2 regions of the Subtercola sp. RTI3 genome follow, and region 1 is predicted to be linked to the other one. Evidence: predicted binding sites of a transcription regulator. Region 1 holds the regulator's gene; the other holds the start of a gene.
What was found. Region 1 encodes HspR, which represses chaperone genes until heat shock. Its sites were predicted from a motif close to AAGTTGAGTCNNNNNGACTCAACTT; they were not measured.

Region 1 (6,657 bases):
CACACCGGGCTCGCCGATGAGCACGGGATTGTTCTTGGTGCGCCGGGTCAGCACCTGGCTGATGCGGCGAATCTCTGCGTCGCGGCCGATGACCGGGTCGAGCTTGCCGCTCGCGGCGATAGCGGTGAGGTTGACGCCGTACTTCTCGAGAGCGCTCGGCTCTTTCTCGTTCTGCTGCCCACCCTGCGGCTGCATGTGTGATCGGGCCTTTCGTCGAAACGGAATGCGTTGCCTCGACTCAAACTTGAGTCTGGCTGGCTCAATTTTAGCCTGTCCCAGTATCATTGGCTACTCTGTGAATCACAGTCACCCCGTTAACAGCTGTCACAGCATAAAATATTTGCAATGAAGAGTATTTTGAGGCGAGAACTTGGTTCGCCGCTCGTTCTGGGGCTGGTGGGCACGCTCTTCATCGCGCTCGGATCGATCGGCGTGGGCTGGCTCGGCCCCGGCTCGAATGTTCTCGGCTGGCCCTTCATCGATGCGGTTCGTGCCAACGACGTCGCTGTGCACGTCTGCACCATCGTGGTCATCGGAGCCGGCCTCCTGCTGGTGATCGCCTGGCTGAAGCTCGGCGTGGCTCTCCGGGCGAACCCGCCGGATGCCCTGCGGCGGGTCATCGTCACCTCGGCCGCGTGGGCCGCCCCCCTCATCTTCTCCGTGCCGCTGTACACCCGTGACCTCTTCGCCTACGTGGGCCAGGGTCGACTCATGGTGGCTGGCTTCAACCCCTACGTCGACGGAATCTCAGCAGTTCAGGGCTGGTTCAACATCGGCGTCGACCCCATGTGGGCGAATGCCAAAGCGCCCTACGGCCCGATCTACCTCTGGATCGAGCAGGTCGTCGTCTCGGCTGTGGGCACCTCGCCCATCGTGGCCGTTGCACTCTTTCGCCTGCTGGCCATTGCCAGCGTCGTGATTCTGGCGCTCTTCGCATACCGCATCGCCCTGCTGCGAGGCATCGAGCCCGCCAAGATGCTCTGGTTCGTGCTGGCGAGCCCTGTCACGATGTTCAACTTCATCGTGGGCGGCCACAACGACGCGCTGATGCTCGCGTTCATGGTGGCTGGCCTCTACTACGCGCTCACCAAACGCCCGCTCATCGCCATCCTGCTCATGACGGCCGCCATCGGGGTGAAGCCCATTGCGGTTCTCGCCCTGCCCATCGTGGGCATGATCTGGGCCGGTCAGAACCGCACCCTTCGAAGCACCCTGAAGTACTGGATCATCTCCGTTCTCATCGCGGGCGGCGTGCTCGGCGCCATCGGTTTCGCAATGAATGTGGGCTTCGGCTGGGTTCTGACGCTCACCACGCCCGGCTCGGTTTCGCATTGGTACGCCCCCGTGAACATCCTCGCCATCAGCGTGGGCGGTGCCTTCGGAGCGCTCGGGCTGAACGGCGAAACGCCCGCGAACGTCGTCAAGTTCATCGCCATCGGCGTGATGGTGATCGCCGTCGCGTGGCTCATGCTGACGAAGCGAAACATCGACCCGCTCATGCGGCTGGCCCTGGCATTCACCGCCACGGTCATCCTCTCGCCCGTCATTCACCCTTGGTACGCGGCGTGGTGCCTCGTCTTCTTCGCCATACTCGGCATTCGCGACGGCCTCGCCACGCATCTCGCGGTGTCGGCGACCATCTTCTTCGCGTGCGTGAGCATCGCCGAGGGAATGGACATCTCCGACGCGGTACAGGGCGACGTCGTGGCGCAAGTGGTTCGCACCGTCATCATCAGCGGCGGTGCCGTGATACTCATCGTGGCGTACTGCCTGCACGAAGACCTGTCGGTCGGCCTCGCGCGACGGAGGCTACGCCAGGCACTCGACCACCGCGCAGCAGCCAAAGCCGAAGCGCGGGGCGCCGCTCTTACAGCCCGAGCTTCTGCACCCAGTACTGCAAGAACGCGGCTCCCGCTTCGTCGTGGATGAGCTCGCCCTCGACGATCACCGGGTAGGGCCGCTGCAAAACCCCATCGCTCGGGCGAACGTCGACGTGCGCCACGTCGTAGCCGGCCTGGTGCAGATAGTCGGCCATCCTGTAGTCGCTTCGCGAATCGCCCACTGACCGCCAGACGGCAGGCAGGGGCTCGCCTTCTTCGGCGAAGTGACTGAGCGCGCGCTCGGCCCCGCGGTCTTTATCGAGCGTCACCGACTCGATGTCGGTCGAGATGATGGTGGGGTCGATGCGAAACGGAACATCTCCCGCGGCGTTCGGCGCCTCGCGGTCACCGTACCGGGCACCCAGCCCGCGCTCGACCAGCTCGGCGAACGCGACCTCGTTGTACTCCAGCTGCAGTGGTTGGTACACCGACGCCTCGATGCTCGGCAGCTGTTCGACCGACACCATCGCGCGCTTGGTCTCGTCGAAGAACATCGAGTCGGAGAACTTCTCAGCCACCAGCTTGCGGATGCCCGCCGCGAACTCCTCGGGCAACGCCACCGTCGCATCGATCTGAACATTGCCCGCGCCCTCGGCACCCACCGTGAACCACGTGGCGCCCTTCTCGCAGACCACGAACATGCGCCCGCCACCCGCCAGAGCGTCGCCGAGCCCCGCCGCCATCAAAGGCGCAATGACCTGCTCGAGCACGAAGGCGTCAGAGCGCCCCGTGATGAACGCGATCGGAACACCCGCGGCCGTCAGTTTCACCAGATCGGTGACGATTTCAGGGATGACGATCGACCGGGTGACCGGCGAGGCGATGGGCCCATCGATGTCGAGCAGCAGTCCGAGGGGTGGGGCCAGAGTCATGCCTCTATTGTGTCAGGCCGCGCCACACCACTATTTCGGTGCGACGCTGGGCACGCATACCGCTCTTGAGGCTCACCACGTCACCGGCGGTTCCCGCGGCGAACACGCGCCGGCCGGGGCGATTCAGCAGCTCGTCGGCCAGCGCGCTCTCGAGTTCGCGAATGCGGCTCGCGAGCTGCTGGTTCACGTTCTCGAGTTCGAGAATGCGCCGGATGCCCTCGAGAGTGATTCCCTCAGACCCGAGCCGCGCGATCTCACGCAACTGCATCACATCACGAAGCGAGTACCGCCGCGACTTGCCGGCGGTGCGGCTGGGGCTCACGAGCCCCAGCCGGTCGTACTGCCGCAGTGTCTGCGGGTGCATCTCGGCGAGTTCGGCCGCCACCGCTATAGCGAACAGCGGAGCGTCTTCGTTCACCGGCATGGTCATTCGTGCGCCTTGGCCAACAGTTCTGCGCGCGGGTTCTCCTGCGGCTCGAGAGCGTGGAACGCCTCGAGTGCGCTGCGCGCCTCATCAGACAGGTGCGACGGAACCGCCACCTGAACGACAGCGAGCAGGTCGCCCGTGCCTTTCGGGGTTTCGACTCCCCTGCCCTTGACCCGCAGCACTCGACCACTCGGGGTGCCAGGGCCCACCCGCAGTTTCACGGGGTCGCCGCCGAGAGTGGGAACCTCGATCGTGGCACCCAGAGTAGCTTCGACGAACGTCACGGGCACGTTCACACGCAGGTTCAGGCCGTCGCGCTCGAAGACCGGATGCTTGCGCACCGAGACCGTCAGAACGATGTCGCCGGTCTCGCCGCCATCAGCGCTCGACTCGCCTTTACCGCGCAGCTTGATCTTCTGGCCGTCGGAGACCCCGGCGGGAATCTTGACCGTGATGGTGGTTCCCTCTGCGGTCTGCAGCTTGATCGTGTCGCCCTTGGTGGCGGTGAGAAAGTCCACCGTGGTGCGCGCGGTGACGTCGCGGCCCCGGGTGGGGCCACCGAAACCACGGTAGCCACCGCTCGGCTGGCCAAAGCCCTGGTTGCCACCGAACATGCCGCCCAGCAGGTCGTCAAAACCGCCCTGCTGGTACGAGTAGCCGGCATTGCTGCCGCCACCGGCACCGCCGCGCCCGCCAGCGCCGCCGAACATGCCGCCGAAGACGTCTTCGAACCCGCCCGACTGGCCCTGGCCGCCCGCTGTGAAGCGAGCGCCAGAACCCATCGCGCGAATCTGGTCGTATTCTTTGCGCTGTTCGGGGTCACCGAGAACCGAGTGGGCTTCGCTGATCTCCTTGAACTTCGCCTCAGCGCTCGCATCGCCCGGGTTGGAGTCGGGGTGGTACTGGCGAGCGAGCTTGCGGTACTGCTTCTTCAGGTCGGCAGCAGAGACGTCTTTCGAGACGCTCAGAACCTTGTAGAAGTCTTTGTCGAACCAGTCTTGGCTAGCCATTCGGCACCGCTACGACAACTTTGGCCGCGCGCAGCAGTGTTGAACCGAGGTAGTACCCCGTCTCGACGACATCAGCGATGGTCTCGACCTGAACGTCGGCGCTCGGCTGCTGAAAGATGGCCTCGTGCAGCTGCGGGTCGAAAGGCTCGCCCACCGACCCGAAGGGCTTCAGCCCGAACCGCTCGACACCCGTGCGCAGCTTGCCTGCAATGGAGGCGAACGGCCCCTCGGCCAGGTCGCCGTGCTTCTCGGCACGATCGAGATCGTCGAGAACGGGCAGCAGAATCTTCACCACGTCACCCACCGTGCGCTCGCGCTCAACCTCGCGGTTGGCCTCGGTGCGCTTGCGGTAGTTGGCATACTCTGCCGTGATGCGCTGCAGGTCGGCGAGCCGCTCTGCAGCGAGGTCGTCGGCAGCACCGGCGCTCACCGCATCGAGAAAGCTCAGGTCGTCGTCGTTCAACTCGCCCTCGCCCACGGTCTCACCCTCTTCTGCTGCTTCGGAATACATCTCATCGGGGTTCGTCGTCGACGTCTCGACGTCGGGGCCTTCGGCCTCGACGAACGCTGCGTCTTCTACCGGCTCACCCGTGACCGGGTCTGAGGAAGTACCCTCAGACCCGGCGGGGAACTGGCCAGACTCATCATTCTGTTCGTTTGACTTGTCTTTGTCGGCCATTGTTACTTCTCTTTCGACTCTTCGTCGTCGACAACTTCTGCGTCAACGATATCTTCGTCTGACGTCGCCTCGGCGGCTTCGGGCTGCCCAGCGGCGGCCGCTGCCGCCTCATCGGCCTGCGAGTTCGCGTAGATGGCCTGGCCGAGCTTCGACTGGCTCTCGTTGAGCTTGTCGAAGGCGGTCTTCACTGCCTCGTCGTCGTCGCCTGCGAGTGCGCTCTTCAGTGCATCCACATCGGCCTGCACCTCGGTCTTCACGTCGGCCGGCAGCTTCTCGTCGTTCTCTTTGATCAGCTTGTCGATCGAGTACGCGAGCTGTTCGCTGGTGTTACGAACCTCTGCGGTCTCGCGGCGCTTCTTGTCTTCTGCGGCGTGCTCTTCGCCCTCGCGAACCATGCGGGCGATGTCGTCTTTCGACAGGCTCGACCCACCGGTGATGGTCATCGACTGCTCTTTGCCCGTGCCCTTGTCTTTGGCAGACACGTGCACGATGCCGTTGGCGTCGATGTCGAAGGTGACCTCGACCTGCGGAATGCCCCGCGGGGCCGGTGCGATACCGGTCAACTCGAACGTACCGAGGTTCTTGTTGTCGCGGGTGAACTCGCGCTCGCCCTGGAACACCTGGATGGCGACCGACGGCTGGTTGTCGTCAGCAGTCGTGAAGGTCTCGCTGCGCTTGGTGGGAATGGCGGTGTTGCGCTCGATGAGCTTGGTCATCATGCCGCCCTTGGTCTCGATGCCGAGCGACAGGGGGGTGACGTCGATGAGCAGAACGTCTTTGCGCTCGCCCTTCAGAACGCCGGCCTGCAGTGCGGCGCCGACAGCCACGACCTCGTCGGGGTTGACACCCTTGTTGGGCTCGCGGCCACCGGTCAGCTTCTTGACCAGCGCGACGACGGCGGGCATACGGGTCGATCCACCGACGAGCACGACGTGTGCGATGTCGGCGACAGAAACGCCGGCCTCTTTGATGACGTCAGTGAAGGGCTTCTCGGTGCGGGCCAACAGGTCAGCGGTGAGCTCTTCGAACTTCGCGCGGCTGAGGGTCTCGTCGAGGTTCGCAGGGCCGCTCTCGGTGAGTGAGAGGTAGGGAAGCTGGATGGTCGTCGAAAGCGAACCCGACAGCTCTTTCTTGGCCTGCTCCGCAGCCTCTTTCAGGCGCTGCTTCGCGATCTTGTCCTGGCTGACATCGACACCGGTGGAGTCTTTGAAGCGCTTGATCAGGTAGTCGACAACGCGCTGATCCCAGTCGTCGCCGCCGAGGCGATTGTCGCCGGCGGTCGAACGAACCTGAATGGTGCTGAAGTCGTCGTCTTTGCCCACTTCGAGCAGCGAGACGTCGAAGGTACCGCCACCGAGGTCGAAGACGAGGATGAGCTCGTCTTCTTTGCCCTTGTCGAGGCCGTACGCGAGTGCCGCAGCCGTGGGCTCGTTGATGATGCGCAGAACGTTGAGGCCCGAAATCTCGCCGGCCTCCTTCGTGGCCTGGCGCTCGGCGTCGTTGAAGTACGCGGGAACGGTGATGACCGCGTCGGTCACCTTGTCTCCCAGGTACGACTCGGCATCGCGCTTGAGCTTGGCGAGAATACGCGCCGAGATCTCTTGCGGGGTGTACTTCTTGTCGTCGACCGCGACAGTCCAGTCGGTACCGATGTGGCGCTTGACCGACGCGATGGTGCGGTCGACGTTCGTCACGGCCTGGCGCTTGGCGGTCTCACCGACCAGCACCTCGCCGTCTTTGGTGAATGCGACGACCGACGGGGTGGTGCGAAAGCCCTCCGCGTTGGCGA
Region 2 (6,657 bases), on a different contig from region 1:
GCCGCTGGTCGATCCGGTGACGAGGGCGGTCTTGCCCGTGAAGTCGTATGTCATGAAACTCTTCTCTCAGTGGATGGTGATATCGCAAGAGTGGACGAGACAAAATGGAGTGGCAACTACAAAACGGATATAGTCATCACATGGCCGTATCGAATCTCGAGTACCCTGCAGTTCGCACCTTCACAGCGAAAGGCCTCGCAACGCGTGAACGAATCGTCGTCGCCGCAAGTTCATTGATGCTCGAGCACGGTGTCGACGCGGCGAAGCTCGAAGACATTCAGGCCGAAGCGCGCGTGAGCGCCTCGCAGCTGTACCACTATTTCGAAGACAAAAGCGCCCTCATCCTCGCGGTGATCGACCACCAGACCGACGCGGTTCTCGGCATGCACCGGCAGATTCTCGTGCGGCTCGACAGCTTTACTGCCCTGCAGGAGTGGCGAGACCTGATCGTCGCGTCAATCGAGTCGAACCAGTGCGTGGGCGGGTGCCCGCTCGGATCATTGGCGAGCGGACTCGCCGAGTCTGACCCGCTTGCACGGGCGGCCCTCGCGAAATCGTTCGCCGAGTGGCAACGGATGCTTCGCGTGGGCCTTGAGACGATGCGCGATCACGGCGAGTTGCGGGCCGACATCGATGCCGAATCTCTCTCACTGAGTATTCTCGCCAGCGTGCAGGGCGGACTGCTGCTGAGCCAGACCCGCCGCGACTCAGACGCGGTTCGCGCTTCTGTCGACATGGCAATCGCCTACCTGAAGACGCTCAGGTGACATCGCGCTGTGATCGCTTTTCTTCTTCGTCATGAAATGGGTTTGGCAGCGCGCTCGGGTCGCTGATAATGCACATTATGTCAAGTAAAGTGTTGGGCCAGCCCCCCAACCGCTGCTCGGCGGAGGAAAAAACGCAATCGGCGGCCCTGGTTCACACCGCGGCGAATACAGCAGAGGTATGAACGAGGGCCGCCGATTGGGTGCTTCCGGAGCGATTCTGGCGAGGCGAGCGCAGCCTACCGTCCGCGGTAAGGCACAGTCGCGATCCGTTACCGCGTGAGAACGACCTGAGCGGCAAGCTGGCGTCTGTCAGAGTCTGGGCAGCCTCGCCAGTGCGGTGTCAGCCGAACCCTCGCTGACACCGAGGTCATCAATGAGCAGAGCACGGGCGGGAGCGTGGTCGCCGCTCTTGAGGGCCTGGTAAGCCGAGTCGGCCTTCTCCCCCAGCGCCTCGGTGGGTTCTTTTGTCACGCCGAGCTGGTCGGCGGGTTCTTGGGCTGTGTCAACACCGTAGACCGTCGTGATCGCGCGTGGCAGACGGTAGCTGCTGAGGTATCCGAGGTTCATGTTTGTACCTTTCCCTTGCAGTCGGGTGCAGGCGTATTGCCTGCGGGTTTCAGCGAACGGGTCGCTCAGCGGTTCACGGCGCGGCGGCCGCCGACGCGCGTGTAGATGAAAAGCACGATGATCGCGCCGATGACGGAGCCGATGATGCCGGCGGGCTGAAAGAAGCCGTCCATCGGGTCGTGCTGGAAGATCAGAAAGCCGAGGAAGCCGCCGACGAAAGAGCCGATGATGCCGAGCACGATCGTCATCAGAACAGACATGTGCTGACGGCCGGGGATGATGAGTCTGGCGAGGGCGCCGGCGATGAGGCCGATGACGATGAGGCTGATGATGAGACCAAGCATGATGTTTGTCCTTCTGGTTGTAGGTGGGTGGTACGTGTAAGAGCAAACCAGCCTAGAAGGCGTACCGGACCACCCCAAGGGGTGGTCTTTGACGAACCCGTGTGATGTACCTTCGAATCATGAGTGGATCGACACACCCGGCCCCCCTGCGCATCGCGCTCGTGGACGACTACGACGTTGTTCTGTCGGGCCTGGCGCACATGTTCGACCAGTGTCGCGACCGTGTCGTGGTCTGCGAGATCGATGCGAATGCCCCGCTTGACGACGTGGTCGACATCGTTCTGTATGACTCGTTCGCCCAACCCGAGTCAGACCAGCAAGAACTTGGTGCGCTGGTTCGAAATCCGCGGGCAAGTCGGGTCGTTGTCTACACCTGGAACTTTCAGCCCGCACTTCTGAGTAGCGCCCGGCAGCAAGGCATCCACGGTTACCTTTCGAAAACCCTTCCGGCCAGGGATTTGGTTGCGGCCCTCGAGTCGGTTCACGCAGGCGAGATCGTCATCAGTACGCCGCCGCCGCGAAGCGGAAGCGCTATGGGCCTTGACTGGCCCGGCCGGAGGGAGGGTTTCACCGACCGCGAATCCGAGATCCTGGCGCTCATCACGCAGGGCAAGAACAATGCCGACGTTGCGTCGCTCACATACCTCAGCCCTAACACCGTGAAGTCATACATCCGGAGCATCTATCGCAAGATCCGCGTGACGAGTCGCACCCAGGCCGTTCTGTGGGGTGTCGCTCACGGATTCACGCCCGATCACCACCGCATCGACCACTGGCTCGGCGGGCCCTGAAGCCCGGTACACGCGCCCCGAAACATCACTTTTGTGCACCACTGACGAGCAGTTCTGCTGCATGTGAGCTAGTGCTTGCGCAGACCGTAGGTCGTGAGCACATTTCCTTTGCTGGTGGTGCTTGAGCGGAGTAATACGAGTGGCGTGATCGGATCGTTGGTGGTGAAGAGATGCCGCCCAGCTCCGGCAATCACCGGATGGGTTATGAGCGTGAGTTCGTCGAGCAGACCCGCGAAGAGCAGGTGCCGTACGAGGGAGATGCCGCCCATGAGGCTGATCTCGCCGCCGTCGATGTTCTTCAGATGGCGGATGAACGTGTCTAGATCGCCTTCGATCAATTCAGAATTCTGCCACTCGAGAGTGCCCGAAAGCGTGTTCGACGCCACGAACTTCTGTACCGGGTTGATGAAGATGGCGAATGGATCATCCGGCCCGGCGTTCGGCCAGTACCCCGACCACTGCTGGTATCCGATCCTGCCGAGGATGACCGAATCGACTCTCGCCAGCAGCGAGCCCATCTCGTCGCCGAGCTCCGCGTCGAAGCTGTCGCCCTGCCACAGGTTTGGCGCTTCGACGACCCCGTCGATCGAATGAAACAATCCCGCACTGAGTTTTCTCATCGGTTACCTCCAGTACAAAACAGGCTACCCGGCCAGGCGCTGTCGCACGATATCCCGGGTCGCGAGGGTGACCACCGCATCCGTCGGCGCTCATGCACTTACTCAGCGGGTGCTCGGGAGCATCCTGCAGCCTGAGGCGCGCCTGGATCTGGTGAATGGTGGTCGCAGCTGACGACTGCGGGTGGGCCGTTGTGATGGGTTTTGGTCAGGTCAAGCCCTGCCCGTTCCGTCCAGATGTGAGAAGAATGGTGGATGTTCCGTCGGCTCGCGGCGGTGTTCTCTGAGACGGGTGTGCACGATGGTATCCAAAGTCAGATCGACCGTCCGGCTCGGCCTGTCAAGGCCCCTACTACCCGACTGCTAATTCGCTGCCGCTGCGTAGATTGGCAACATGACATCTCGGTGGACTACGTCGAACATTCCTGACCAGACCGGAAAGACCATCATTGTCACCGGAGCCAACAGCGGCCTGGGCGAGGCAACCGCTAACGCCCTGGCCGCACACGGTGCGCGGGTCATTTTGGCGTGCCGCGACACAGACAAAGGTGCCGCCGCGGCCAAGAAAATGAACGGTGACGTGACAGTGCGAGAACTTGACGTCGCTGACCTCGATTCCGTCCGCAGCTTCGCAGACCAGACCGGCCAGGTGGATGTGCTGATCAACAACGCCGGGGTGATGGCCACTCCCGAACAACGCACGGCGGACGGATTCGAGCTTCAACTCGGAACGAACTATCTGGGTCACTTCGCTCTCACCGGCCTGCTGCTACCGCACATAACCGAACGCGTCGTGATGGTGTCGAGCCTCGCGCACATCATCGGGCGGATCGACTATGACGATCCCAACTGGCGTACCCGCAGCTACCGGCGTTGGCCAGCATACGGGCAGTCCAAACTCGCCGATCTGATGTTCTCGTACGAACTGCACCGACGCCTGCAGGCCTCGGGATCCACGCTGCGATCGATCGCGGTGCATCCGGGCCTGGCCCGCACCGCACTGCACACCCACACCGATTCGGTGCAGAGCGGGCTGATCGCCGCTCTCACCAGCGTCGGCCAGAACAGCGCACGAGGAGCGCTCCCTTCGTTGTTCGCCGCAACCGCCCCGGATGCCGCAAGCGGCCACTACTACGGCCCGAGTGGACCCGGAGAGATTCGCGGCTACCCTCGCCCCGCGTTCTCGACACCGGCGTCTCGCAATGTTCAGGCCGCCGCCGCACTCTGGGATCTTTCTGAAACCCTGACGGACGTGCACTTCTTGACGCCGATTCCAGCTGGCACCGAATCAGTCCCTGTCGGTGGCGCGGCAACGGGCAGAGAAAAAGCTTCGTGGCTGACGGCGGGCGCTGTATTGGGGGCTGCTGTTCTCACAGTGGCTTTGCGGCGTTCCCGACGCTGATCGCAGGTCGTGAGCACCAAAGGAGGGGGTGCGTGCACAGCCCGCACCCCCTCCTTTCTGTATTCATATGGCTCGCGGAGGCGATCTCCTGGTCATGCACCGGCATCCGGTTCTCAGACGCTGATGGTTTTCCGATCCCCACTCTGCTCAGCCGAGCTGACCTGGATCTTTCGCGGCTTCGCTTTCTCGCTGACGGGCATCACGACGGAGAGCACACCGTTGTCGTAACTTGCCGAGATGTGCTCGGAGTCGACGCCCTCGCCCAGGCTGAACTGTCGGAGGTAGGTGCCGTGCGGTCGTTCTTCGGCCAACCACTTCACTCCGTCCTGGCTTTCCGCGCTGCGCTGAGCTCGGATCGTGAGCAGCTGACCATCGACGTCGACATCGACTGAACCCGGGTCGACCCCGGGGAGATCGGCGTTCAGCACGTACCGGTCGCCGTCACGATAAAGGTCCACAGGCATGAACCGGGGACCGGGGCGGAACTGGAGCAGGTTGCCGGTGAGGCGGTCCAATTCGCTGAAAGGATCAAAAGACATTGCCATAATGAGGATTCCCCTTCCTTGTAGTTGAGTCCCTATGACTCAACTTCCGAAAGATATTAACTCCACAAAGCGGGTGCACGCAACATACAGTCAAAATTTTTTGGGCCTTTTATGTCGCACCGGGAAAGCTGCCCCTCGCGTACCGTCCGGAGTGAACCGAGCCGGTCTACGTGTTTCGGCGGCAAAGCAATGGAAGTCGCCTTCGATGCCCGCACTCATTGTCATCCCTGGTCCGAGTGTGCTCTTCGTCATCGGACGATCGCTCTCGCTTGGTCGGAGGGGTGGATTCCTCAGCGTGCTCGGCAACGCCATCGGCATGCTGCCCGCCGTCGCACTGGTGTCGGCCGGAGTTGGTTCGACTACTCCGCGAAGGCTTCACCGTGGGTGCCACGAATCCCAAGTCGATCGTTTTCTTCGTCGCGGTCCTCCCCCAGTTCGTTGCCTACGACATAGGCTCCGTGCCTTTGCAGATGGCGCTCCTCGGACTGGTCTTCTTCGTTATCGCCCTCGCGAGCGACAGCGCATGGGCCTTCACCGCAGGCACCGCCCGCAACTGGTTTGCACGCAACCCCCATCGTCTCGCTCGAATGAGCGCCGGCGGGGGCGCCATGATGATCGGCCTCGGCGGAACGCTTGTACTTACGGGAAACAAATCCTGATGCGCCGCTAGCCCGCACCAGTTGTCAACGCGCTTCTCAGTACTCGTGAAAATACCGCGACGAGCTAACCGAGGCTGCGCAACAGGTAGTCGAGCTGGTCTTGAGTGAATGCGCCCGGATGCCGAATCACGACCTGACCGCCAGGATCCAACACGACGGTGTATGGGAGTCCCGTAATCGCGTAGCGGCCAGCAACCGCGCCCGTGGCGTCGGAGACCACGTCGTAGGTCGTGCCGAATCGTTGGGTGAATGTGTGGCCCGCCGCGGTCTTGTCGTCGACGTCGACCCCCACAAATGCAACACGGCCGCCGAGAAGACGATATTCCGATTCGAGGGCGGGCATCTCAGTGGCGCAGGCCGTGCAGGTACTCCCCCAGAAATTGATGACCGTGTATTTTCCCGCGTCTGCACGCGTGGAGACGGTGGTTGACGGGTCGCTGAGCTTCGGCAGTTCGACAGGCGCAGGGGTCGACCCGAGCTCCGTGTTGTCGGTGCTCGCCGACACAACACCGTGGCCCGAGACGGTGGTGCGTTTCCCGGCCGGCAGAAGATCGTCGGCGACCCGGGCCACAGCGTACGCGAACGGCGCGGTGTCAGCAGATTCTGTGCCGAACTCCCCGAGCCGCGTCTCGTTGCCAGAGGGGTCGATGAAGAAGATCTCCGTGCCGTGCTGAACGGTTCTGTCAGCGGGGTCGAGCTGAATGGGCACGCCGTACGCTGCAGCCACCGCAGAGAGCACCCCGGGCGTGCCCGTACCGAAATACCAGTTAGCGGTGTTGCCGAGGCCCTGCTGATCACTCCACTGTTTCACCGTGGCCGGAGCCGGGAAATACGGGTTGGCATTGAGAGAAACAAACGCAACAGTGTTCTGTGCCGCACCGAGATCGGTATTGGCGGCGAGTACGTCTTCTGCGAGCAGAGTGCAGAGGTCAGTGCACTGATCGTCGTTGAAGGTGAGCACCACC

Region 2: a site for HspR is predicted at 5,055-5,079, ahead of QN358_RS00960 (Hsp20/alpha crystallin family protein). Genes of this name have one in related genera too.

What each region holds. Positions count from the first base shown of each region.
Region 1 is NZ_JASJXO010000003.1:32,701-39,357, forward strand. Features, by position in the region: gene QN358_RS02210 (ATP-dependent Clp protease ATP-binding subunit) at 1-195, opposite strand, end outside; gene mptB (polyprenol phosphomannose-dependent alpha 1,6 mannosyltransferase MptB) at 346-1,929, shown strand; gene QN358_RS02220 (hypothetical protein) at 1,868-2,752, opposite strand; gene QN358_RS02225 (heat shock protein transcriptional repressor HspR) at 2,757-3,182, opposite strand; gene QN358_RS02230 (DnaJ C-terminal domain-containing protein) at 3,179-4,189, opposite strand; gene QN358_RS02235 (nucleotide exchange factor GrpE) at 4,182-4,868, opposite strand; gene dnaK (molecular chaperone DnaK) at 4,871-6,657, opposite strand, start outside.
Region 2 is NZ_JASJXO010000001.1:179,067-185,723, forward strand. Features, by position in the region: gene QN358_RS00925 (SDR family NAD(P)-dependent oxidoreductase) at 1-54, opposite strand, end outside; gene QN358_RS00930 (TetR/AcrR family transcriptional regulator) at 141-767, shown strand; gene QN358_RS00935 (hypothetical protein) at 1,077-1,334, opposite strand; gene QN358_RS00940 (GlsB/YeaQ/YmgE family stress response membrane protein) at 1,400-1,678, opposite strand; gene QN358_RS00945 (response regulator transcription factor) at 1,798-2,469, shown strand; gene QN358_RS00950 (dihydrofolate reductase family protein) at 2,538-3,089, opposite strand; gene QN358_RS00955 (oxidoreductase) at 3,481-4,488, shown strand; gene QN358_RS00960 (Hsp20/alpha crystallin family protein) at 4,602-5,033, opposite strand; partial or broken gene QN358_RS00965 (LysE family translocator) at 5,239-5,692, shown strand; gene QN358_RS00970 (redoxin domain-containing protein) at 5,757-6,657, opposite strand, start outside.